DNA from 3 places in the Actinoplanes sp. NPDC049548 genome. Region 3 is predicted to be linked to each of the others. Evidence: riboswitches for the same ligand, from Rfam matches in the RefSeq annotation. Region 3 holds a riboswitch; each other region holds the start of a gene.
What was found. Region 3 has a riboswitch for cyclic di-AMP ahead of AB0J80_RS07845 (NlpC/P60 family protein). Riboswitches for the same ligand answer to the same signal wherever they lie in the genome.
Positions count from the first base shown of each region.

Region 1: it holds a riboswitch for cyclic di-AMP, as region 3 does, so the genes downstream of both, AB0J80_RS18875 (NlpC/P60 family protein) here and AB0J80_RS07845 (NlpC/P60 family protein) in region 3, are expected to answer to the same signal.
Region 2: it holds a riboswitch for cyclic di-AMP, as region 3 does, so the genes downstream of both, AB0J80_RS24585 (C40 family peptidase) here and AB0J80_RS07845 (NlpC/P60 family protein) in region 3, are expected to answer to the same signal.

Region 1 is NZ_JBFAPM010000008.1:308,107-315,154, forward strand. It holds gene AB0J80_RS18865 (SDR family NAD(P)-dependent oxidoreductase) at 1-233, opposite strand, end outside; gene AB0J80_RS18870 (sigma-70 family RNA polymerase sigma factor) at 783-1,784, shown strand; gene AB0J80_RS18875 (NlpC/P60 family protein) at 1,861-2,790, opposite strand; cyclic di-AMP (ydaO/yuaA leader) riboswitch at 2,833-2,961, opposite strand; gene AB0J80_RS18880 (DUF3817 domain-containing protein) at 3,182-3,511, opposite strand; gene AB0J80_RS18885 (hypothetical protein) at 3,525-3,953, opposite strand; gene AB0J80_RS18890 (DUF6158 family protein) at 4,033-4,278, shown strand; gene AB0J80_RS18895 (DUF1360 domain-containing protein) at 4,294-4,866, shown strand; gene AB0J80_RS18900 (hypothetical protein) at 4,921-5,106, opposite strand; gene AB0J80_RS18905 (hypothetical protein) at 5,115-5,315, opposite strand; gene AB0J80_RS18910 (hypothetical protein) at 5,593-5,796, shown strand; gene AB0J80_RS18915 (ANTAR domain-containing protein) at 5,844-6,776, shown strand; gene AB0J80_RS18920 (antibiotic biosynthesis monooxygenase) at 6,787-7,048, opposite strand, start outside.
Region 2 is NZ_JBFAPM010000013.1:74,800-81,847, reverse strand. It holds gene AB0J80_RS24600 (tetratricopeptide repeat protein) at 1-154, opposite strand, end outside; gene AB0J80_RS24595 (sensor domain-containing diguanylate cyclase) at 297-1,739, shown strand; gene AB0J80_RS24590 (aminoglycoside phosphotransferase family protein) at 1,787-2,689, opposite strand; gene AB0J80_RS24585 (C40 family peptidase) at 2,766-3,755, opposite strand; cyclic di-AMP (ydaO/yuaA leader) riboswitch at 3,770-3,904, opposite strand; gene AB0J80_RS24580 (M56 family metallopeptidase) at 4,040-4,960, opposite strand; gene AB0J80_RS24575 (BlaI/MecI/CopY family transcriptional regulator) at 4,957-5,325, opposite strand; gene AB0J80_RS24570 (cytochrome ubiquinol oxidase subunit I) at 5,402-6,784, shown strand; gene cydB (cytochrome d ubiquinol oxidase subunit II) at 6,799-7,048, shown strand, end outside.
Region 3 is NZ_JBFAPM010000003.1:144,103-151,150, reverse strand. It holds gene aroA (3-phosphoshikimate 1-carboxyvinyltransferase) at 1-1,191, shown strand, start outside; gene AB0J80_RS07860 (VTT domain-containing protein) at 1,196-1,933, opposite strand; gene AB0J80_RS07855 (glutamine amidotransferase) at 1,989-2,702, opposite strand; gene AB0J80_RS07850 (MurT ligase domain-containing protein) at 2,692-3,912, opposite strand; cyclic di-AMP (ydaO/yuaA leader) riboswitch at 4,426-4,547, shown strand; gene AB0J80_RS07845 (NlpC/P60 family protein) at 4,554-5,354, shown strand; gene mraZ (division/cell wall cluster transcriptional repressor MraZ) at 5,784-6,215, shown strand; gene rsmH (16S rRNA (cytosine(1402)-N(4))-methyltransferase RsmH) at 6,448-7,048, shown strand, end outside.

The sequences.
Region 1 (7,048 bases), on a different contig from region 3:
ATCACTGCCTTGAGGGGCGCTCCGGGCTCGGCCGTGGCGAGCGTCACGGCGGCCGCCACGTCCTCCGGCACGGTCAGGTCGGCTGCCACGCTCGTCACGCCCTGGGGGAGCCGCGCCGTCCCCTGCGCCCGTACGGGGGCGACCACCCGCCATCCCTCGTCCCGGAGCCGCTCGATCACCGCACCACCGAGCCCGCCTGTCCCGCCCGTCACCACCGCACTGCGATCCGCCATGCGGCCACGGTATCGCTGTGTTTTGCGTCACTGTCTGTGTGGTCCGGCGCCGGGGCGGTAAGGCCTAGGGAAGCCGGTGGTCGCCCGAGCGGGGGTCACCCGGACGGGCTAGTGATCTGCGGCGCGATGTGCCGCATGGTGGCAGATGGTCCCGCGTCCTACCGGCGCCGGGATCTTCGCCGTGGCGTTTGGTTCAAGCTTGGCGGCAACCTGTCGATGCTGGACGTGAACCCAATTGGCTACCGAGCCGTACTGGGTAGTGACGAGCGTCGCAAGGCAATCCGTGACGCCCGTCGCTGTGACGGATGAGGGGCTGATGGTGTCATGTATCGGGCGAGGGGTATGCGTCAGTGCACGCATCCGACGCCGGGTACGGCTCCGAATGCCTCCACAGAGAGCCCTCTTCAGTAAGTATGCACGCGGCTCTCAGGTGACGCTCAGGCATTCGTGACACTTTCGACCCACCAGCCGGAATCAGTGCAGGGCGCCACTTGTTGTGTAGGTGTCAGCACCGCAATGCACGAACTGCGGACGTTACGGGGAGGGCTGATGGACGCAGGAATTGCCCGTAACAGGGTTAGTGAAGGCAATGAGGGGACCGTGGGCAACGTGGAGAAGAACACCGTGATGCGGACGGACGAAGTCGCCGAGGAGCGCGACCTCGTCGGCGTCTACCTGCACGAGATCTCCCGCACGCCGCTTCTGGACGCCGCCAGGGAGGTCGACCTCTCCAAGGCAATCGAGGCCGGCCTCTATGCCGAGCACCTGCTCGAGAGCGGTGACGTCCGTCGCGGCGTGAGCCGGGAGGAGCTGGAGCGGCTGGTCGTCGAGGGCGAGCGGGCCAAGGACCTGTTCATCCGCGCGAACCTCCGCCTGGTCGTCTCGATCGCACGCCGGTACGTGCGGTCGGGCATGCCGATGCTCGACCTGATCCAGGAGGGCAACACCGGCCTGGTCCGCGCCGTCGAGAAGTTCGACTACGAGCGCGGCTACAAGTTCTCGACGTACGCGACGTGGTGGATCCGCCAGGCGATCAGCCGGGCGATCGCGCAGCAGGAGCGCACCGTGCGCCTGCCCGTGCACCTCGTCGAGGACGTCAACCGGATGCGCAACGTCACCCGCCAGCTCGTCCGCGAGCTCGGCGCCGACCCGGAGCCCGAGCAGATCGCCGCGGCGCTGGGTGTGACGGTGGAGCGCGTCAGCGAGCTGACCCGCTGGGCCCAGGACACCGTGTCGCTGGACACCCCGGTCGGCGACGACGGCGACACCAACCTCGGTGACCTGGTCGCCGACAGCGACGCCCCGTCGCCCGAGGAGATCGTGCTGACCGCCCTGGAGCGCCAGCGCATCGAGGGCCTGCTCAACCACCTCGACGACCGTTCCGCCGGCATCATGCGCGCCCGGTACGGCCTCGAGGACGGTCGCGAGCACTCGCTGACCGAGGTGGCGTCGCGGTTCTCGCTCTCCCGCGAGCGCATCCGCCAGCTCGAGATCCAGGCCCTGGGCCGGCTGCGTGAGCTGGCCCGCGCCGAAGGCCTCCAGGCCGCGTAGCTCTCCATCCCCCGTAACGCCGAAGGCCGGTGCCCCTCGCGGGACACCGGCCTTCTGACGTGTGGGGACGGCGCGATCAGGTCACGCGGCCGTAGCCGTACGGGGTCATGATGTCGATGGTTCGGTGTTTCACCGGCTCGCCCGCGCGGGAGGCGTCGATGATCTTCCCGCCGCCGACGTACAGGGCGACGTGCCCGAGGCTGCGGTAGAACACGAGGTCGCCGGGCTGGAGCTGGGAGCGGCTGATCCGCCGGGTGGCGCTGTACTGTGCCGCGGCGTTGTGCGGCAACGACTTGCCCGCCTGGCTCCAGGCGCGGGAGGTCAGGCCCGAGCAGTCGTACGTGGCCAGACCGTCGGCGCCGTACTCGTACATCTTGCCGACCTGGTCGAACGCGAACCGGACCACGACGCCGGCGTCGCCGGACACCGAGGGGACGGCGCCGGTGTAGCGGGAGCCGGTCTGGGTCGCCCTGCCGAACGCCGCCTTGCGCATGGCGTACAGGTCCTTGAGCTGGCCCTCGATCTTCTTCTTGCGGGCGGCGAGCTCCTTGACCTCGGCGGCCTGCTTGTCCTGCGTCGCCTTCAGCGCGGCCTGCCGCTGGTCGTAGTTCTGCGTCGTGGCCGTGTAGTTGTCGATGTCACGCTGCCGGCTGCGGGACAGCTGCTCGAGGATGGACATGCGGTCCATCAGGTTGCTGCTGCCCTCCAGCACGACGTTCATCGTGCCGACCTTGCCGGTCTTGTACGCCGATGAGGCGATGACGTTCATCTGCGCGCCGGCGACCTTCAGGGCTTCCTTGGCGGGCCCGATAGACGCGGCGAGCTTCTTCTCGTCGTCCTGCGTCTTCTTCAGGCTGATCTTCATCTTGTTGTACGACTCGACGACGTCCTCGAGCTCGTTCGACGCCTTCTCGATCTTCTTGTTGATGTCACCGGTCGACGGCGCCGCGTGCGCGGCCGGCGCGACGGTGCCGGTGATCACGATCGCCAGGGCGGCGACCACCATGGTGCGTAGCCTCGTGCGGGCGTGTGGCAACGGAACGTGGCCTTTCTTCCGCTGGGCCGCCTACCGGGTTAGCTGACGGATTCGGGCGGGAAGAAGGCCCTACCGCTCGCGCGGATTCACCCCAGGTGCTGACTTCGGTGGTTCCCCGGCTCGCCGAGACGGGCAGGGCGGCCCCGGGGGATGGGGACACCGTGTCCGCCGTCGAGGGATTCGGCGGCGTTGGCCGGCGCCACCGTGAGGGTGATGGCTGCGGACCGGACCAACCGCACCAACTTATCGGCGATCGCGATTAATTCAAGAGCCCGAAGAGTGACGTGCGCCAATTACCCCGTAAATGGGGAATGATCCCGATAACGGAACGCACTTTCCTGCGTTCGCTGCGTCACCCTTACTATTTCCGCGCCATCGCGGGCGGGGTGTCCATCGACTGAACGGCCCACTTGCGAGAAACCACCCGCTCCGCCCAGAACGAGAAGAACGGGATGGTGCCGGCCAGCATCACCAGCAGCATCCGGCCCAGCGGCCAGCCGGCCCGGCGGCTGAGGTCGAAGGTGGCCGCGAGGTAGATCATGTAGAGGAAACCGTGCACGGGTCCCACCGCCGCGACCACGGTGTCGTTGTCACCGGCGTACTTCAGCGGCATGCCCACCAGCACGAGCACGATGAGGATCACGCCGACGATCCAGGCGATGATCCGGTAGCGGGTGAGGGCTCCCTGCACGGTCCACGTCCTTCTACTTGGTGCTGCTCTTGCGTCCGGGGTAGTCGCCGGGCCGGGCCCCGGGGTGGGCGTTGAGCCAGGCGAGATAGTCGTTGTAGGCGTCCAGCTCCGGGTCGTCGGCGGTCACCCGCTGCGAGGACACGCGTACGCGCACCGGCCGGCGTACCGTCACGGGCGCAGCCGGGTCGGGCGCCACCGCGGGGGAGTCGCCGGGCTCCTCGGGAGCCGGCCGGCCGGCCCGGAGCTCCTGCTGGACCTCACGCACCCACAGGAAGACCACGAAGAGCGCGAAGACCGGCCACTCGAAGGTGTAGCCCCAGCTCAGCGTGTTGCCGCCGGTGGCGCGGCTGAACTGCCACCAGCCCAGGCCGAGGAAGCCGGCCACGAGCACGAGCGCGACGACGTGGCGCACCAGCCACGCCGGCCTCAACAGCGCTCTCATGGGTCGAGCGTATCCGGCTGGGGTTTGACACCAGGCGGCACGGGCAACCGTTGCGGGAAGCACCGAGAGGGGAGAGATCATGAGCGACCACGAGGTCGACGACCGCGTCGGCACCGAGCAGGGCATCGACCCGGCCGGGCTCGCCGACGAGGACCTGATCCGTGAGCTCGGCAGCCTGCACCGGACCCGGCTGCAGACGCTGCGGCACGGACCCGACGCGGCGCTCGCCAACCACCTGCGCCGCACGGCGGAGCTGGAGACCGAGTACCTCGCCCGGCACCCCGGCCGCGAGGTCGACCCGCACCGGCTCACCCAGGACTTCTGAGAGGAACCCGTACGCATGACCTCCTCGGTACGCGGCCGGTTCGCCCGCCTGCGGCGCCAGTACGCCCCCCACGAACACCGCCCCCTCGAGGGGTACGCGGCGACCATGGGCGCCTTCGGCGTGCTCGCCGGCAGCCTTGCCGTCGTCGCAAAGGCGACGGGGCGCACGGTGCCGGAGCGCCCGGCCGTGGCCGACGTGGTGCTCATCTCGATCGCCACCCACAAGCTCAGCCGGCTGATCGCCAAGGACTCGGTCACCAGCCCGCTGCGGGCGCCCTTCACGCGCTATTCCGAGCCGGGCGGCAGCGCGGAGCTGAACGAGGAGGTCCGCGACGAGGGCAGCCCGATCCGCCACTCGATCGGCGAGCTGATCAGCTGCCCGTTCTGCCTGGCGGTCTGGGTGGCCACCGGCCTGACCAGCGGCCTGGTGTTCGCGCCGCGGCTGACCCGGCTGGCCGCCACGGTGTTCACCGCGACGGCGGCGTCGGACTTCCTGCAGATGGCGTACTCGCTGGCGAAGGAGGCGGCCGAGGGTGACCCGGAGCCCGAGCCGTCCCAGCCCGCGCTGAACGGCCGCGCGCTGGCCTGAGGCAACGAAGAACGGCCCCGGCGAAAGCCGGGGCCGTCTCGCTGTCCCTGTCCCTCAGGGCGGGCCGTCGCCGTCCATGCCGGACCAGCCGCGGGGGCTCTCCGTCTCACCCGAGTCCTCGTCGTCGATGATCGCGGGCTCCACGGCGGTGTCGTTGTGCTCGCCGGCGAAGTCGCTGTCCCCGTCGGGGGTGCCGTCGGAGTCACCGAAGGCCGGCAGGCGTTCGTTCTGCTGGGTCATGTCGCTCCTCAGGCGTCCAGGGTTCGCAGGGCCTCGGCGGCTTCGTCCTGGGCGTACTCGCCCTCGGGCAGCGCGTCGATGCGGGTGAGGGCCGCCGCGGGCAGGTCCGCCGCGATCGCGCCCCGCTGCAGATCGGCGCTGCTCAGGCGTTCCTGCCCGGAGTAGGCCTCGTCGAGGTATTCGTCGAGTACGCGCAGGTCATCGCTCACAGCTCCGGACTACCCGGCGGACGCCCGCACAATCATGTGGTCCAGGTCACAATTGCTTCTGGAATGGGGTCGGACTGCCGACCGTTGAGCACAGATGTCGGTGTGCCCAGTGTCCCCGGGCCTCACCCATTGCCTTCGCGGACTACCGTTCGGCTGGAGCCGCGTTGAGCCTTTCGCCGCGAGGCGACCTGCACACCGGCACCTTAACGTCGCTCCCGGCCCCGGCCGGGAGCGACGTTTGTTTTCGGCCCTCATGATCGCGGGTATCCCGGCGGACATGAGTGATGATCGCGTGGAGCGCCGGGCGGCCGACCTGCTGCCGGAGGAACGCAGCGCCGGGAGCGCCGACCCGCAGAGCCAGGCCGAGGCGATCCTGGCCGAGTCCGACGAGCGCGAGGAGCTTCCGGGCGCCGCGCCGAGCACATTCCTGGAACATCGCACGTCGGACCAGACGGTTACGCCCGCCGACGGCACCCGTTAGAGGACACCACTTTCGTGTTCACGGATCCGCATGGCAATATCGGGCAAATGTCTGCCCCGCAACGGAGCACCGGACGGCGCCTCGCGGCGCGTCGCCGCGCGACCTCCACGGACGCGTCCGATCCTCGCCGGCTCGACACCCAGGTGCGGAGCACCCCGGAGGCCACCATCTCGATCGAGCCGGTGGCCGGCGCCGACGACGTCACCCCTCGCCGCCGCCGGCGCCGGGGCCTGCGGGGAAGCGCCAAGACCCGTCGGCCGGTGTCGGGCAAGACCTCCCGCGGCCGGGGCGCCGAGCCGGCGGCACCGCATCCCGTCGAGATGGCGGGGCTGCTGCACGAGCTCTCCGTACGGCTGCTCGGCGCCGACGACGTCCCCCAGGCCCTGGACCGGCTGGCCGCCTTCGTGGCCGCCGCCCTGCCCGCAACGGTGCGCTGCTCCGTCGCCCTGATCGGCGAGGGCGGCCCGCCCACGCTGGCCGCCTCCGGCCCGCAGGGGCTGAACGTCGACGACCTCCAGTACGCGACGGGCGACGGACCGGCCCTCGAGGCCGCCCGGACCCGTACCGTCGTCACCGTCCACGACCTGGCCGCGGACGCCCGCTGGCCGGAGCTCGCCGGGCAGGCCCGCGCCGAGGGCGTGCACGGCGTCGCTTCGGTGCCGCTCGACATCCCGCGCTCGGCGGTCGGCTCGGTCACCTTCTTCACCGGGCGGCCCGGCGGCGTCGACGCGGAGGCCCTGCTGACCGCGATGGCGGTGGTCAACCAGGCCGAGGTGCTCGTCGGCGAGGTGCATCGGCGGGAGGCCCTGCGCGAGGGCACCACCGTCGACCGGGCCGCCGGCGTGATCATCGCGCAGCGCGGCTGCGGTGTGCGGGAGGCCTACGACGTGCTCCGGGACACCGCGCAGCGGCTCGGCCTGCCCCGCGAGGAGGTCGCCGAGCGCCTGATCGCCGCGGCGGCCCGCAACGCCGACGGCTGACGGGCGTCCCCTACTTCGAGACCTGCTGGACGACCTCGAACTCGAGCAGGGCGGCGCCGGAGGCGACCGGGCGGGCGCGCTCGCCGGCGTGGGCGGCTCGGCCCATGCCCGACGACCAGGCCTGGAAGTCCTCCTCCGTCTCCCAGCGGGTGTAGACGAAGTAGCGGGTCTCACCCTTGACCGGCCGGAGCAGCTCGAAGCCGAGGAAGCCCTTGGCGTTCTCCACCGCGCCCTGCCGGGCGGCGAAGCGCTTCTCCAGCTCGGGGCCCGCG
Region 2 (7,048 bases), on a different contig from region 3:
CGGGGTGGCGAGCCAGGATGTGGGCGGCGTGCCCGATCGCCTCGGCGGACCGGCCGGCCGCCACGAGCAGCTCCGCCAGGTGCTGCCGCAGCGGCAGGTCGTCGGGCCGGGCACCGACCGCGGCGGTGAGGCTCTCGATCAGGGCGTCGCTCATAACACGCGATTATGCCTCCGGCCGGGCGGCGCTCCCCGGCCCGGCACGGGCCGTCACTTTTCCTTTGGATCCCGGCGGAGCCGGTCGATGGTGGGGCATCGCGCGCCCGACGCGCGGCTCCGGCTCGACAGGCGAGGGCGACGTGAGGAACGGTTACCTGAAGGCGACGCGGTTCGTCCGCAACGGCGTGGAACCCCTGCTCGTGCTGGCCGCCGTCGCCGTGCTGCGCCGTTTCGGGCTGGGCGGGGACGTACCGTTGTGGGTCGTCGCCGTGCCGCTGACCGTGACCACCGTGTGGATGCAGCCGCAGGTCCAGCTCCGGGTCGCCGGCGGTCACACCGGCCGCCGGCTGTGGCTGCGCATCCCCGTGCACATCCTCACCACCACCGCGACGATGTACCTGATCGGGTGGGGCGCGCTGCTGGCCGTCGCGCACCTGCACATCCTCGCCGTGCACCTGCGCCAGTCCGGCTCGCGGGCCTGGAGGCCCGCCGCGGCGGCTAGCATCACCGGCATCGCCGCCGGGCAGCTCCTCGTCGGTCTCGGCGCCCTGCCCAGCTACCTCGGCGGCTACCCGTCGCACGGCCTGGCCCTGCTGGTCGCGCTGGGCGTCGCCACGACGGCGCGGACGCTGGGCGCGTTCGTGTCGGAGCGGGAGCAGGCCGAGGCGGCGACGCGGCTCAGCGAGGACCGCTTCCGGGCGCTGGTGCGCGACGGCTCCGAGGTCATCACGATGAGCAACGCGCAGGGCGACGCCACGTGGGTCAGCCCGGCCGCCCGGACGATGATGGGCTACCAGCCCGAGGAGCTGCGCGGGAAGGTGATGCGCGGGCTGTTCCACCCCGAGGACGAGACGGCGTCGCGGGAGCTCTTCACCCGGCTGCTGGCCTCGGACAGCACCGTCGAGCACTCGGCCGAGCTGCGGGTCCGGCACGCCGACGGGTCCTGGCACTGGCACGAGATCATCGCCCGCAACATGCTGGCCCACCCCGCGGTGCACGCGATCGTCAGCCACCAGCGCGACATCACCGAGCGCCGGGAGGCACAGGACCGGATCGCGTACGCGGCCTCGCACGACGGTCTCACCGGCCTGGCGAACGGCCCGACGCTGCACCGCGACCTGGAACGCGCCCTGGCCCAGGGCACCCGCTACCAGTACCCGGTGGCGATGCTCTACGTCGACCTGGACGGCTTCAGGACGGTCAACGACCTGTACGGCCACGAGGTCGGCGACCGGCTGCTGCAGACGGTCAGCCACGTGCTCAGGCGCATCACCCGCGACACCGACACGGCCGCCCGCATCGGCGGCGACGAGTTCGGCGTGCTGCTGACCCGCGTCCGCAACGCCGAGGAGGCCCTGCAGGTGGCCCGTCGCATCGTCGAGGGCGTGGCCGGCAACGCGGCGGTCGCCGGAGTGCGCATGAACGTCGGCTGCAGCGTGGGGATCGCGCTGGCGTACCCGGGCGGCTCGGACGCCGCGACGATCCTGCGCCACGCGACCACCGCCATGCAGCGCTCGAAGGACCGGGGCCGCAACGGCACCACCCTCTACGTGGAGGAAGAGGTCAGCGCGCCCTGGATGTGAGGCTCCCGTCCGACCTCCCCACCGCCGCCCACAACCGGACTGAAGGCTCAGCGCAGCAGGGGCCGCAGTTTCAGCGCCACGCCGAGGGCCCGCCCGGGAGCCGGGTCACCGTCCTCGGCGTCCCAGACCTCCGACAGCACGGCCTGCGCGAAGCCCCAGGCGACGACGCGGTCGAGCGGGAGGGCGAGGCTGTCGGCGAACTGCTCGACACGGGGCATCAGCAGCTCCAGGGTCGGCTCGTCGCCGTCCAGCGGGTTGTAGAGCACCGGGCCGAGCTCCGCCGCGGGGTCGCCGGCCACGCCGTGCGGGTCGATGACGAGCCACGGCTCGCGTCCGGCGGCGAGGACGTTCTCGTGGTGCAGGTCGCCGTGCAGCACCACACGCTCGGTGGCGGAGGAGCACAGGTCGGCGTACAGGGCCATCGCCTGCTCGACGAGGGACCGTGGGAAGGGATCGTCGCCGGGGTAGCGCCGCAGGTGGCCGGCGAAGTCGGCGGTACGCGCGGCGAGGTCGCCGACCGGCAGGTCCGCGGGTGCCGGGCGGTGCAGCCGGCGCATCAGGGCGATCAGTACGGCCGTGGCCTGCTCGTCGTCGCGGCGCACGAGGCTGCGCAGGGTGGTGCCGGGTTCGGCACGCTCCAGCAGCAGGGCGCCGCGCTCGTCGTCGCGGCCGAGCAGCCGGACGGCGCCGTCGCCGCCGAAGAACGTGAGGGCGGCGGCCTCGCGGCTCAGGTGCCCGGCCCCGGGGACGCCCAGCTTGAGCACCGCCGCGGTCCCGTCGGCCCGGCGTACCGGGGCGACCCAGTTGAAGCTCAGCGGGTACGGCTCGTCCACCGTCAGGTCCCACTCGTGGGCGACCGCCGCGATCAGGTCGGGGAGCTCGGCCAGCCAGGCCTGCCCAGCGGAGCCCCAGGTGCCGGTGACGTTACGGGTGAACGCTGACGGATGCACGAAGATCAGTATCCCGGAACGCGACAAGCCGCCACGCAGGCGTGGCGGCTTGTCGGCGTCGTGCCGGTGGTGAGGATCAGCCCGGCCGGCGGATCCCCGTGATGGCACCGCTGCGATCGATCGACGCCATGCGCACGTGGTCGCCCGTGTGGGGCGCGTGCACCATGGTGTTACCGCCCACGTAGATGCCCACGTGGTGCACCGGGCTGCCGTAGAAGACCAGGTCGCCCGGCTGGATGTCGCTGCGGCTGACCGCCCGGCCCGCATGGATCTGGTCGCCGGTGAAGTGCTCGAGGTGCACTCCCACGGAGGCCCACGCCACCTTCGTCAGGCCCGAGCAGTCGTAGCCGCCCGGCCCTTCCGCGCCGAAGATGTACGGCTTGCCGATCAGGTCGCACGCCTTCTGCGCCGCGCGCCCGCCCTTGTCGTTGGTGTAGGCCACAGGACAGGGGCCGGTGCGCAGCGGGCCGTCGTTCGCACCCGCGGCGCCGTACGCCCTGATCCGCATCTTCTGCAGATCATCGACCTTCTTCTGGATCTCCTTCTTCCGCGCGCCGAGATCCTTGTCGCGGATCGCCACGGCGTCGGTGAGGGTGACCAGGGCGGCCTTGTCCTTCGCGTACTTGTCGCGCAGCTCCGCAGCGCCCGCCACGGCCTGGCGCTGGTGCCGGGCGATCTGGTCGAGGAACGAGAGCTTCTCGGTCAGGCCGGTCGGCGAGCCACTCACGATCATGGCTTTCACCGCGCCGGGCGAGCCCTGCTTGTACGCGTCGGCGGCCATGCCACCCACATGGGACATGGCCAGGTCCACCTCCAGCTGGAGCGGCTCCAGCCGGGCGTTGATCTTCTTGAGCTGTGCACGGTTCTTGATCAGCTGGTTGTGCACGTCGTTGTACTGCTCGATCGTCGACTCGAGCTTGTTCCACTGCTCGTCGATCTGCTTCTCGATGCTCGACGGCGACGGCGTCGCGTGAGCCGCGGTGGGCACCAGCAGAACCCCGACCGCCGCAACCACACCGAGCAGACCGCGCAGAATCGCGGCGCGTCGCGCCCCAACCCGTTTCACGAAGGTGCAGCGTCCTTTCTTCCCTCGGCCGCCGACCGGGTTAGCTGTCGGGTTCGGACGGGAAGAGCGCCCGGCCGCGTCGATGCCGCGGCTTCACCCCAGGTCCTCGGGTCCCCGGTTCGTGATGCACGATTAGGCGGTGGCTCACCGGTTCGCCCGGTCTCGGGCGAGGGGGGACCGACGAGCCGGGCACCACCGTACTCCCGATCTCCGCCGAACTGAACACGGCGGTATCAGGACGACTCACCGCATAACGGTCGTCACTCCTTGTCATTAACGAAGATTTAAAGCGGCCATGCCAGGAGTGCCCGGCCCAGCCAGGGCACCACGACGATCACTGTGGGTAATACCAGCAGGCCGACCGCCATGAGTGCCGCCAGCACCGTCCACATCGACGACCGTGCGTCGGCTCCGGTGAGCCGCTCGAGCCGGCGGTGCCGCTCCATTTCGGCGTCACCGGCAGCCTCCGCGGGCAGGTCAGGGCTGACCGCGTCGCCGAGCACGGCGAGCGCCGTCCGCAACGGCTCGGCCCCGCAGCGGCGCCGGGCCGCATCGTCGGCGACCATCTCGAGCAGCAGATGCACCGCATCGAGCGGCGCCCGGCTGCGCAGCGGCCGCGGGACCGCCCGGTAGAAGGCGGTGAACGACTCCATCACCAGGTCGTGGCGGTGGCGCAGGTGCGCCTGCTCGTGCGCGATGACGGCGGCGACCTGCGCCCGGTCCAGCACCCGCAGCGCTCCCCCGCTGAGCACGACGCGTGGGCTGCGGCCCGGCAGGCAGTACGCGAACGGCAGCGGGCCGTCGAGCACCCGCAGCCCCGGCGGCACCTCGGCCGGCAGCTCGCCGTGGCGCTCCGCGGCGTCGAGCAGGTCCACGAGCATGCGGTGCCGGGAACGCCGGGTCCGCGAGCGGTAGGTCACCCCGACGAGCGAGACGAGCAGCCGGAAGATGATCACGGCCGCCACCACCAGCGCCGCGACCAGGGCCGCCGCACCGACCGGCCGGTCCGAGCCCCGGGCGGCTACCAGCTCCTGCGGGCCCGCCAGGACGACCCCCAGGGCGCAGAGGATGCCGGTCAGGGTCACGCTCTGCCAGAGCGCCACCGCGGCCGCCGGAGCCCGGCCGGGCCAGTCGGCGGCGGCCAGGACGCCCGGCACCACCAGCGACAGCGTCAGGCCGAGCGCGCCGAGCAGCAGGGCGGTCACGATCCGGCGGCCGGTTCCCTTCGGGCCGCCTCGATCGCGGCGGCCAGCACCGACGGGTCGATGCGGCCCACGAACTGGGCCAGCGCGGCGTCGCGCACGCCGTCCGGGGCGGCGCTGAGCGCGTCGAGCATCAGCGCCGCCGTCATCTCCTCGCGCGACTGCGACGGCGCGTACCGATAGGCCCGGTCAGCCTTCTGCTGGGTCACGACGCCCTTCTTGGCAAGCCGGTCCAGCACGGTCATCACCGTCGTGTACGCCAGGTCGCGCTCGCGGGCGAGCCGCTCGTGCACCTGCCGCACGGTCAACGGCTCCGCGGCGTCCCACAACTGCTGCATGACCTCGCGTTCGAGGTCCCCCAAGGCCATGTGACCCACTCTACTGCACGGCGTCGTACTACAGGACGTAGTATCTACTACGAGATGTCGTAGAGGGGATGCCGACGTGGACGTGCTCGACCTGACCCGGCTCCAGTTCGCAGTCGTGACGATCTACCACTACTTGTTCGTACCGCTGTCGATCAGCCTCGCGGGCACCGCCGCCGGCCTGCAGATCGCCTGGCTGCGTACGGGCAGGGAGAGCTACCGCGACCTGACGAAGTTCGTCGGCAAGCTGCTGATCGTCACCTTCGCGGTCGGCGTCGTCACCGGCCTGGTCCAGGAGTTCCAGTTCGGCATGGGCTGGAGCGCCTTCGCCCGCTTCTACGGCGACGTCTTCGGGCCCACCCTGGCCATCGAGGGCATGCTCGCCTTCTTCCTCGAGGCCACGTTCCTGGCGCTGTGGTACTTCGGCTGGGACCGGCTGCCCCGCAAGCTGCACGCCGCCACCATCGTGGTCGTCGCCGTCGGCACCGTGCTGTCCGCGTTCATCATCCTGGCCGCGAACTCGTTCATGCAGAACCCGGTGGCGTACTCGCTGGACCCCGTCACCGGCCGCGCCCGCCTCGACGACTTCGGCGCCCTGCTGCTCAACAAGGTCAACCTCGCCGCCTTCCCGCACACCCTCTCCGGAGCGGTGATGGCCGGCGGGTCGCTGCTGCTCACCATCGGGGTGTGGCGGCTCCGGTCCGGCGGCGAATCCCCGTTCCGTACGCTGGCCCGCCTCGGCGCCTGGCTGACCATGGCCGGCGGGGCTCTCACCGCCCTGACCGGCGACCACCTCGGCAAGGTCATCACCGAGGTCCAGCCGATGAAGATGGCGGCCGCCGAAGCCCTCTACGCCACCACCGCCGGAGCGCCGTTCTCCCTCTTCGCGGTGGGTGGCCCGGACGGCGGCGAACCCTTCCTGAGCATCGAGGTCCCCCGCCTGCTGTCGATCCTCGCCAAGGGCAGCCCGGGCGCCACCGTCCAGGGCATCGACGACCTGCAGGCCCAGTACGCCGCCCAGTTCGGCCCGGGCAGCTACGTGCCGATGATCCCGGTCGCCTTCTGGAGCTTCCGGCTGATGATCGGCATCGGCATGCTCGCGGCCGCCGTCGCCGCCTTCTACCTGTGGAGCACACGCAAGGACCGCCGGGCACACCCGCTGCTCGTACGGTTCCTGCCCCTGATCCCCCTGCTGCCGGCCGCCGCCAACAGCCTCGGCTGGATCTTCACCGAGACCGCCCGCCAGCCCTGGCTCGCCTTCGGCATCTCCCGCGTCGCCGACGGGATCTCCCCCGGTCTCACCCGCGGCGAGGTCATCGGCTCCCTGATCGGGTTCGCCGTCGTCTACGGCGTCCTTGCCGTCGTCTGGCTGCGCCTGGTCCGGCACCTGTCCCGGCAACCACTCACGCCCCCACCCGCCCCGGCCGCGGAGGCCGAGCGCGTACCGCCGCCCGTCTACTGAGGAAGCCGCCACCCATGGTCACCGTCTGGTTCTCCCTCGTCGTCCTCTGCTGGGTGCTCTTCTTCGTGCTCGAAGGGTTCGACTTCGGCGTCGGGCTGCTCGGCCCCGTCCTCGGCCGCGACGACCACGAGCGCGGCGCCATCGTCCGCACGGTCGGGCCGTTCTGGGACGGCAACGAGGTCTGGCTCGTCGCCGCGATCGGCCTCACCTTCGCGGCGTTCCCCGACTGGTACGCCGCCCTGCTCTCGGGCCTGTACCTGCCCA
Region 3 (7,048 bases):
TCGAAGAGCATCACCAACCGCGCGCTGATCTGCGCGGCCCTCGCGCCGGGCACCTCCACACTGTCCGGAGCGCTCTTCGCCGACGACACCCGCGCGATGATGGGCGCGGTGGCCGCCCTCGGCGCGCGCGTCGAGGGGGACGAGGACGCGCGGACGATCCGGGTGACGGGCATCGACCCGGGGACCGCGCCGACCTCCGGCATGATCGATGCCCGGCAGTCCGGCACGACCTCCCGGTTCATCCTGCCGGTGGCGGCGCTGCTTCCGGTGCGGACGGTCGTCGACGGCACCGCTCAGCTCCGGGCACGCCCCAGCGGCCCGGTTCTCGAGGCGCTGCGCGAGGTCGGTGCCGTGGTGGAGGAGCTGGACCAGCCCGGTTACCTGCCCGCCGCGGTGCGCGGGCCGTTGCGCGGGGGACCCGTCGAGATCAGCGGGCACATCTCCAGCCAGTTCCTGTCCGGCCTGTTGATGGCGGGGCCGCTGATGCGCTCAGGGCTGTCGGTGTCGCTGACCTCGCCGCTGGTGTCGGTGCCGTACGTGGAGATGACCAAGGCGGTGATGGCTGCGTTCGGGGTGCGGGTCGACGGCCTCTCGGTGGCCGCCGCGAGCTATCGCGCTGTCGCTTACGAGGTCGAGCCCGATGCGAGTGCCGCCTCCTACTTCCTCGGTGCCGCGGCGGTGGCCGGCGGGCGGGTCACCGTCGAGGGGCTGGGGACCGCCAGCCTGCAGGGCGACGTGGGCTTCGCGGACGTGCTGGAGCGGATGGGTGCTTCGGTGACCCGCACCGCCAGTTCCCTCACCGTGCGGGGGACCGGCCGGCTCACCGGCGTAGACATCGACATGTCTGATATTTCGGATACCGCGCAGACGCTCGCCATGGTCGCGGTGTTCGCCGACTCGCCGACGCGGGTGCGGGGCATCGGGTTCATCCGGCGCAAGGAGACCGACCGGCTCGCCGCCGTGGTGACCGAGCTGCGCAGGGCCGGGATCGACGCCGTCGAGGACGAGGACGGGTTCACGATCCACCCGGGGCGGCCCCGGCCGACGCGGTTCGCGACGTACGAGGACCACCGGATGGCGATGAGCCTGTCTCTGCTGGGGCTGCGGGCGCCCGGCATCGAGATCGAGGACCCGGGGTGCGTGGCGAAGACGTACCCGGACTACTTCCGGGACCTGGCCGCGCTGGCCTGAACGATCAGGCGGCGACCACGGCAGCGGCGCGGCGGGCGGCCAGGCGCCAGCGCAGCACGATCGCCGTGGTGAGGGCGAAGCCGATGACCGCGGGCGCGAGCGTCATCGGGCTCATCTGACCCGGGGACGTCACGGCGGCGCCGATCACGGCGTAGGACACCGCGGACGGGATCGCGGCAAGGGTGGTCCCGAGCAGGTAGCGCTTGCGGCAGACCGACGTCGTCCCGTACGCGTAGCCGATCAGGCCGTACGGCGCGAGCGGCAGGAACCGGACCAGCAGCACGGCCGCGAGACCCCGCCGGTTGAGCCACTCGTCGAGCCGGGCCATCCGGCCCCCGGCCTTGGCGCCCAGGGCACCCCGGCCGGCCCAGCGGCCCGCGTAGTACGTGGCGATGGCGGCGATCACGGCGGCGGCGAGGGCGGTCGCCGCTCCCGTCGCCGGCCCGAGCAGCATGCCGCAACCCATGGTGACCGCGGTGCGGGGCACGAGAACGGACAGCAGCAGGCCGCCCACCACCGCGATCGCGACCGCGGCGGCGGGGCCGAGGCTCACGACGGAGTCGGCGATCGACTGGATCGGCAGGACGGCGGCCGCGACGCCGAGGCCGGCGACGACCGCCGCGAGAATGCCGAAGCGGATGAGGCGGCGGCGCCACCCGACCGGAGCGTGGGTCTGCTGGCTGGCCTGAGGGTCCGCGGCGGGGGAGTTCGCGCCCCGCGGGGCGATCAGGGTGTCAGTCATGCAGGCGTACCGCCCCTACGTCTCGTCGGTCCAGGAAGGTGGAGGTCGTCTCGGGTCACGCGGCGCCCGCGGCGGCGAGCCGCTCGCCGCGGAGCCGGTCGGCCCAGGTGTCGTCGAGCGGTGCAAGCCTATCCGCGCCGGTCGCCCAACTCAGTAGCAGATCGGCTATCGCTGGGTTGCGGGCGAGCGCGGGCCCGTGGGCGTACGTGCCCAGGATCTTCCCGTGCCAAGCGCCCTCGGTGTGCCCGTCATTCCCGATGCCGGCGGTGACCCTGGCCAGCGGCGCCACGCCGGGGCCGAGGTGGGTGCGTCCGCCGTGGTTCTCGAAGCCGGTGAGGGGCGGCAGGCCCAGCCGGGGATCGATGTCGCCGCGGACCTCGCCGACCGCGCGCGTCTCGCCGCGGTCGGAGGTGATGTCGAGCAGGCCCAGGCCGGCGCACTGGGCGCCCTTGGCGAAGAAGGAGGCGCCGAAGAGCTGGTAGCCGGCGCACACGGCCAGGACCGCCGCGCCCTGGGCGACCGCCCGGTGCAGGCCGCCGTCGGCGATCAGCCGCTGGGCGGCCAGGGCCTGGGGGCCGTCCTCGCCGCCGCCGATGAGGTAGATGTCGGCGGTCGCGGGCATCGCCTGGTCGGAGCGGACCGAGTAGGTCTCCACCGGGATGCCCCGCAGCGCCGCCCGGCGGGCCAGGATCAGCATGTTGCCCCGGTCGCCGTACGTCGACAGCAGGTCCGGATAGATCCAGACGACCCTCAGGGTCTCAGTTGACACGGTCCAACTCCGCTCGGATGTCCTGGAACGCCGTGTAGTTCGCGATCACTTCGAGCCGGCCCGGCGGGGTGGCCCGGATCGCTTCCTCGAAAGTCTTAACGTGCCGGAAGGGCACATCGTTCACCTCGAGGCGTACGGCGAGGTCGTAGGCCCGGTCGCCGGTGATCAGGACGGGCCGGCCGCGCAGCGGCGAGAAGTCGACGTCGTAGAGCCAGGAGGTGTCGAACCCGTCGGGGTCGCGCGCGTTGATGGAGAGCAGTGTCGGCGCCACCTCGGCCATGTCGAAGGCCTCGAGCCAGCTCGCGGGGTTCTTGGCCAGCAGCAGTCGGATGTTGCGGCCGTCGCGGTCCACCTGGGCGTAGCGGCCGGCCACCGAGGCCACGCCCGCGAGCCGGGGCACCCCCTCGATGGGGCGTACGCCGAACTCGGCGGCCACCGCCAGCGCGGTGGCCGCGTTGCCGAGGTTGACCTGACCCGGCAGCTGCAGCTTGACCAGGTGCCAGTCGCCCTTCGGGTCGAGCACGCCCTCGTCCTCGACGGTCCACTGGGCCTGCGGGCGGCGCAGCGGGCATCCCGTGCACCACCAGTCACCCTGGGCGCGGTTGATGGGCGAGCCGCACTCGGGGCACACCCACGAGTCGTCGGTCCACCGCTGGCCGGCGCTGAACCAGACGACCTGGGCGGTGTTGACGGCCGCCCAGACCACCATCGGGTCGTCGGCGTTGGCGACCACGTGCACGTCGGGGTGGGCGGCGAGGGCGGTGCGCCACATCTGCGCCATCATCGCCACCTCCTTGGCCCGGTCGAGCTGGTCGCGGGAGAGGTTGAGCAGCGCCACCACCCGGGGGTTCGTCTCCTCGATGACCCGCGCGAGGTAGTGCTCGTCGACCTCGAGGACGGCGAACGGGGTGGCACCCGCCTTCGCCAGCGCGGAGGTGTGCCCGGAGGGCATGTTGGCGCCGAACGAGTTGGTGGCCACCGGGCCGAGGACGCCCAGCGCCGCGGCGGTGAACCGGGTCGTGGTGGTCTTGCCGTTGGTGCCCGAGACGAGGGCGATGGCCCGGCCGGCGGCGAGGTTGCGCAGCAGGTCCGGATCGATCTTGAGGCCGATCCAGCCGCCGATCACCGAGCCGTCGCCGCGTCCCGCGGCCCGCGAGAGGGCCGCGGCCGTGCGCGAGACGGAGCTCGCGACCTTGGCCCGCAAGGGCATCTTCCCGTCCGTCACGGCGACGAGGGTACCGGAAACGGACACTACGTCGAGTGGCGCCGGGTGCGGCGGCGGCACCGGGTTCGGGCGGCGTCGATGCCTCGGCCGAACGGATGATCAGGGTTCGTCGTCCGTCGCCGTGTTTGCGCCGGTCAGAATGTTTGCGAAGGCTTTCGCCCGATCTCGGAACGTCCCTCGATCAGCCCGCCTGCGGCTTTTTATGTGTTCTGTTTCACCCGTAACCTTCAGCTCTGAGTGATCGTCAAGGTGCATATCGTGGCGGCATTTGTCACGCGGTGGTAACAAACCGGACACCGTCCACTGTGCCAAATACGAAGAGTGATCGAGGGGGGTCCCACGGTGGATCGAGAAATCGGGTAGGCAGGGTGTGCCGGTGAGCGACCGCCCACCGCTCGTACCGCACGGACCACGCCGAGCCCTGCCCCGGTCCGGACGGGACGACCACGAAGCACGTGAACGACCACAAAGGCATATGGGGGCAGGGACGGGGGACCCATTTCCGGTCCGCCACCGGGTCGCGAGACCCGGCGGACCTCGGGGTGAAGCCGCCACGGCGGCCGGGCAACCTTCCCGCCCGAACCCGACAGCTAACCTCGCAGGCGTGCCGGAGGGATATCTCTACCGTGCACGAACGCAGTTCGAGCCGGGGCCGCCGCATGTCCGTCGGCACCGGAACCGTCGCACTGTCCCTGGGTCTCTGCCTCTGCGCCGGCCAGCTGGTCGCGACGCCGGCAGCATCCGCCGCTCCCGTCACCACGGCGGCCGCGGTCAAGACCGTCAAGCCCAAGCAGTCCGTCTCGTACAACAAGCGGACGGTGCTCTGGGGCTCGAAGGTCCGGGTGACCACCAAGCTGACCGACCCCAGGACCGGCAAGAAGGTCGTCAAGGGCTACGTCCGGCTGCAGTCCAAGATCAACGGCAAGTGGAAGACCTGGCAGAAGAAGCCGGTGCGAAGCGGCGCCGTCGTCTTCAACACCAAGCCGGGCCGCACGGTCTGGTTCCGGACCTACTACGGCGGCTCGTCGGGGCTCGCGCCGGCCGCGACCAAGAGCGTCAAGATCACGGTCAAGGCCAGCGGAGCGAAGATCCTCGCCGAGGCCAAGAGGCACAAGGGCGCGCTCTACAAGTTCGGAGCGGCCGGCCCGAAGCGCTTCGACTGCTCGGGTTACACGCAGTACGTCTACAAGAAGGCGGCGGGCAAGAAGCTGCCGCACAAGGCGAACTCGCAGCAGCACTACGGCAAGAAGGTCGGCAAGGGCAGCAAGAAGGCCGGCGACCTGCTCGTGTTCCGGTCCGGCTCGTACGGCACCCACGTCGGCATCTACGCGGGTGGCGGCTACATGTGGGCCGCGCCGCACACCGGTGCGCGGGTGAAGAAGCAGAAGGTCTACAGCAGCAACTACGTCGTCCGGCGCATCGTCTGACGCCTCGGCACGGCAGTGCTGTAGACAGCGGTACGACAGTTCAGTGGGGCGCGACCCGGTTCGGGTCGCGCCCCACTGTCGTCTGCGCCTGTGCGCGATTTTCCTCCACTTCGCTCCCGGCGATCCCTCCACTTCCCTCCCCGAGGCCCTTCCGGCCCGGGGAATTGCCCTTTTTCGGGGGAGTTTCGTGCCCGCCTGGGCGGCATGTCGGAAAGTGGACCTTGATCGGAGGCCCTCGGCCCTCCACTCCGGCCCCACCGTGTCTGACGTGCGCATTCATCCGCGAAAAGGGTTCATGGACGGGCCGATTCCGGTTGCGGGTGGAGGGAAGTGGAGTAGAGTGGAGCGCAGTGGCAGGCCGGATCGGACCTGCCGGCCCGAGCGAACCGGCGGACCGCGAAACCGCCACAGGGCAGGGGGGTTTGGCCGATGTTCCTCGGCACTCACACCCCGCGCCTGGACGACAAGGGCCGGCTGATCCTTCCGGCGAAGTTCCGGGACGAGCTGGCGGGAGGTGTCGTGATCACCAAGGGGCAGGAGCGTTGCCTGTACGTGTTCCCGATGCCGGAGTTCCAGCGGATCGCGGGGCAGCTGCGGGACCAACCGGTCACCAACAAGGCCGCCCGGGCCTACAGCCGGGTGTTCTTCGCCAGCGCGCACGACGAGATCCCCGACAAGCAGGGCCGGGTCACCATCCCGGGGCACCTGCGGGAGTATGCGGCACTCGACCGTGAGCTCGTGGTGATCGGTGCGAGCACGCGGGTGGAGATCTGGGACAAGCAGTCCTGGGAGCAGTACCTCTCGGCGAGCGAGGACGACTTCGCCGACATCGAGGAGGGGGTGCTGCCCGGCGGACTGTAGGCCCGGCTCAGCTGCCTGCCGGCCGCCGAGGTGGTCCGGACGTCGCTGCCGCCGTACTGCGAGATCTCCAGCCGCTCCCGCTCCTGGCGCCTCTTCCCCGGCGCCAGGCGTGTGTCCGGTGGGGCGCGCCCGATGGCAACGGGCACGAGCGGATGGGGATCTGGCGGTACGGAAGACGACCGGACGCCGATCGCGAACAAGCGGCCGGGTGGCGCGCGGGAAAGAGCAGGCGATGGGGGTCGACATGGGGGAGCTTCGCGGCACGCACGTGCCGGTGCTGCTCGAGCGCTGCCTCGAGCTGCTCGCTCCCGCGCTGGACCGTCGCGGTGCGGTGCACGTCGACTTCACGCTGGGCCTGGGCGGGCACGCCGAGGCCGTGCTCGAGCGGCACCCGGACGTGGTCCTCGTCGGACTCGACCGGGACCCGGAGGCGCTCGCGCACTCCCGGCACCGGCTCCAGCGCTTCGCCGATCGCATCCACCTGGTCCACGCGGTCTACGACGAGCTGCCGGCGGTCCTCGCGGAGCTCGGCTTCACCGAGTTCCACAGTGGGCTGTTCGACCTCGGAGTGTCCTCGTTGCAGCTCGACGAGGCGGACCGGGGCTTCGCGTACGCGAAGGACGCACCGCTGGACATGCGGATGGACCAGTCGCGGGGGATCACCGCCGAGGAGGTCGTCAACGGCTACGAGCCGGGCGAGCTGGTCCGCATCCTGCGGGTGTACGGCGAGGAGAAGTTCGCGCAGCGCATCGTCTCGGCGATCGTCCGGGAGCGGGCGAAGGCGCGGATCGTGTCCTCCGCCCGGCTCGCGGACCTGGTCCGGGACGCCATCC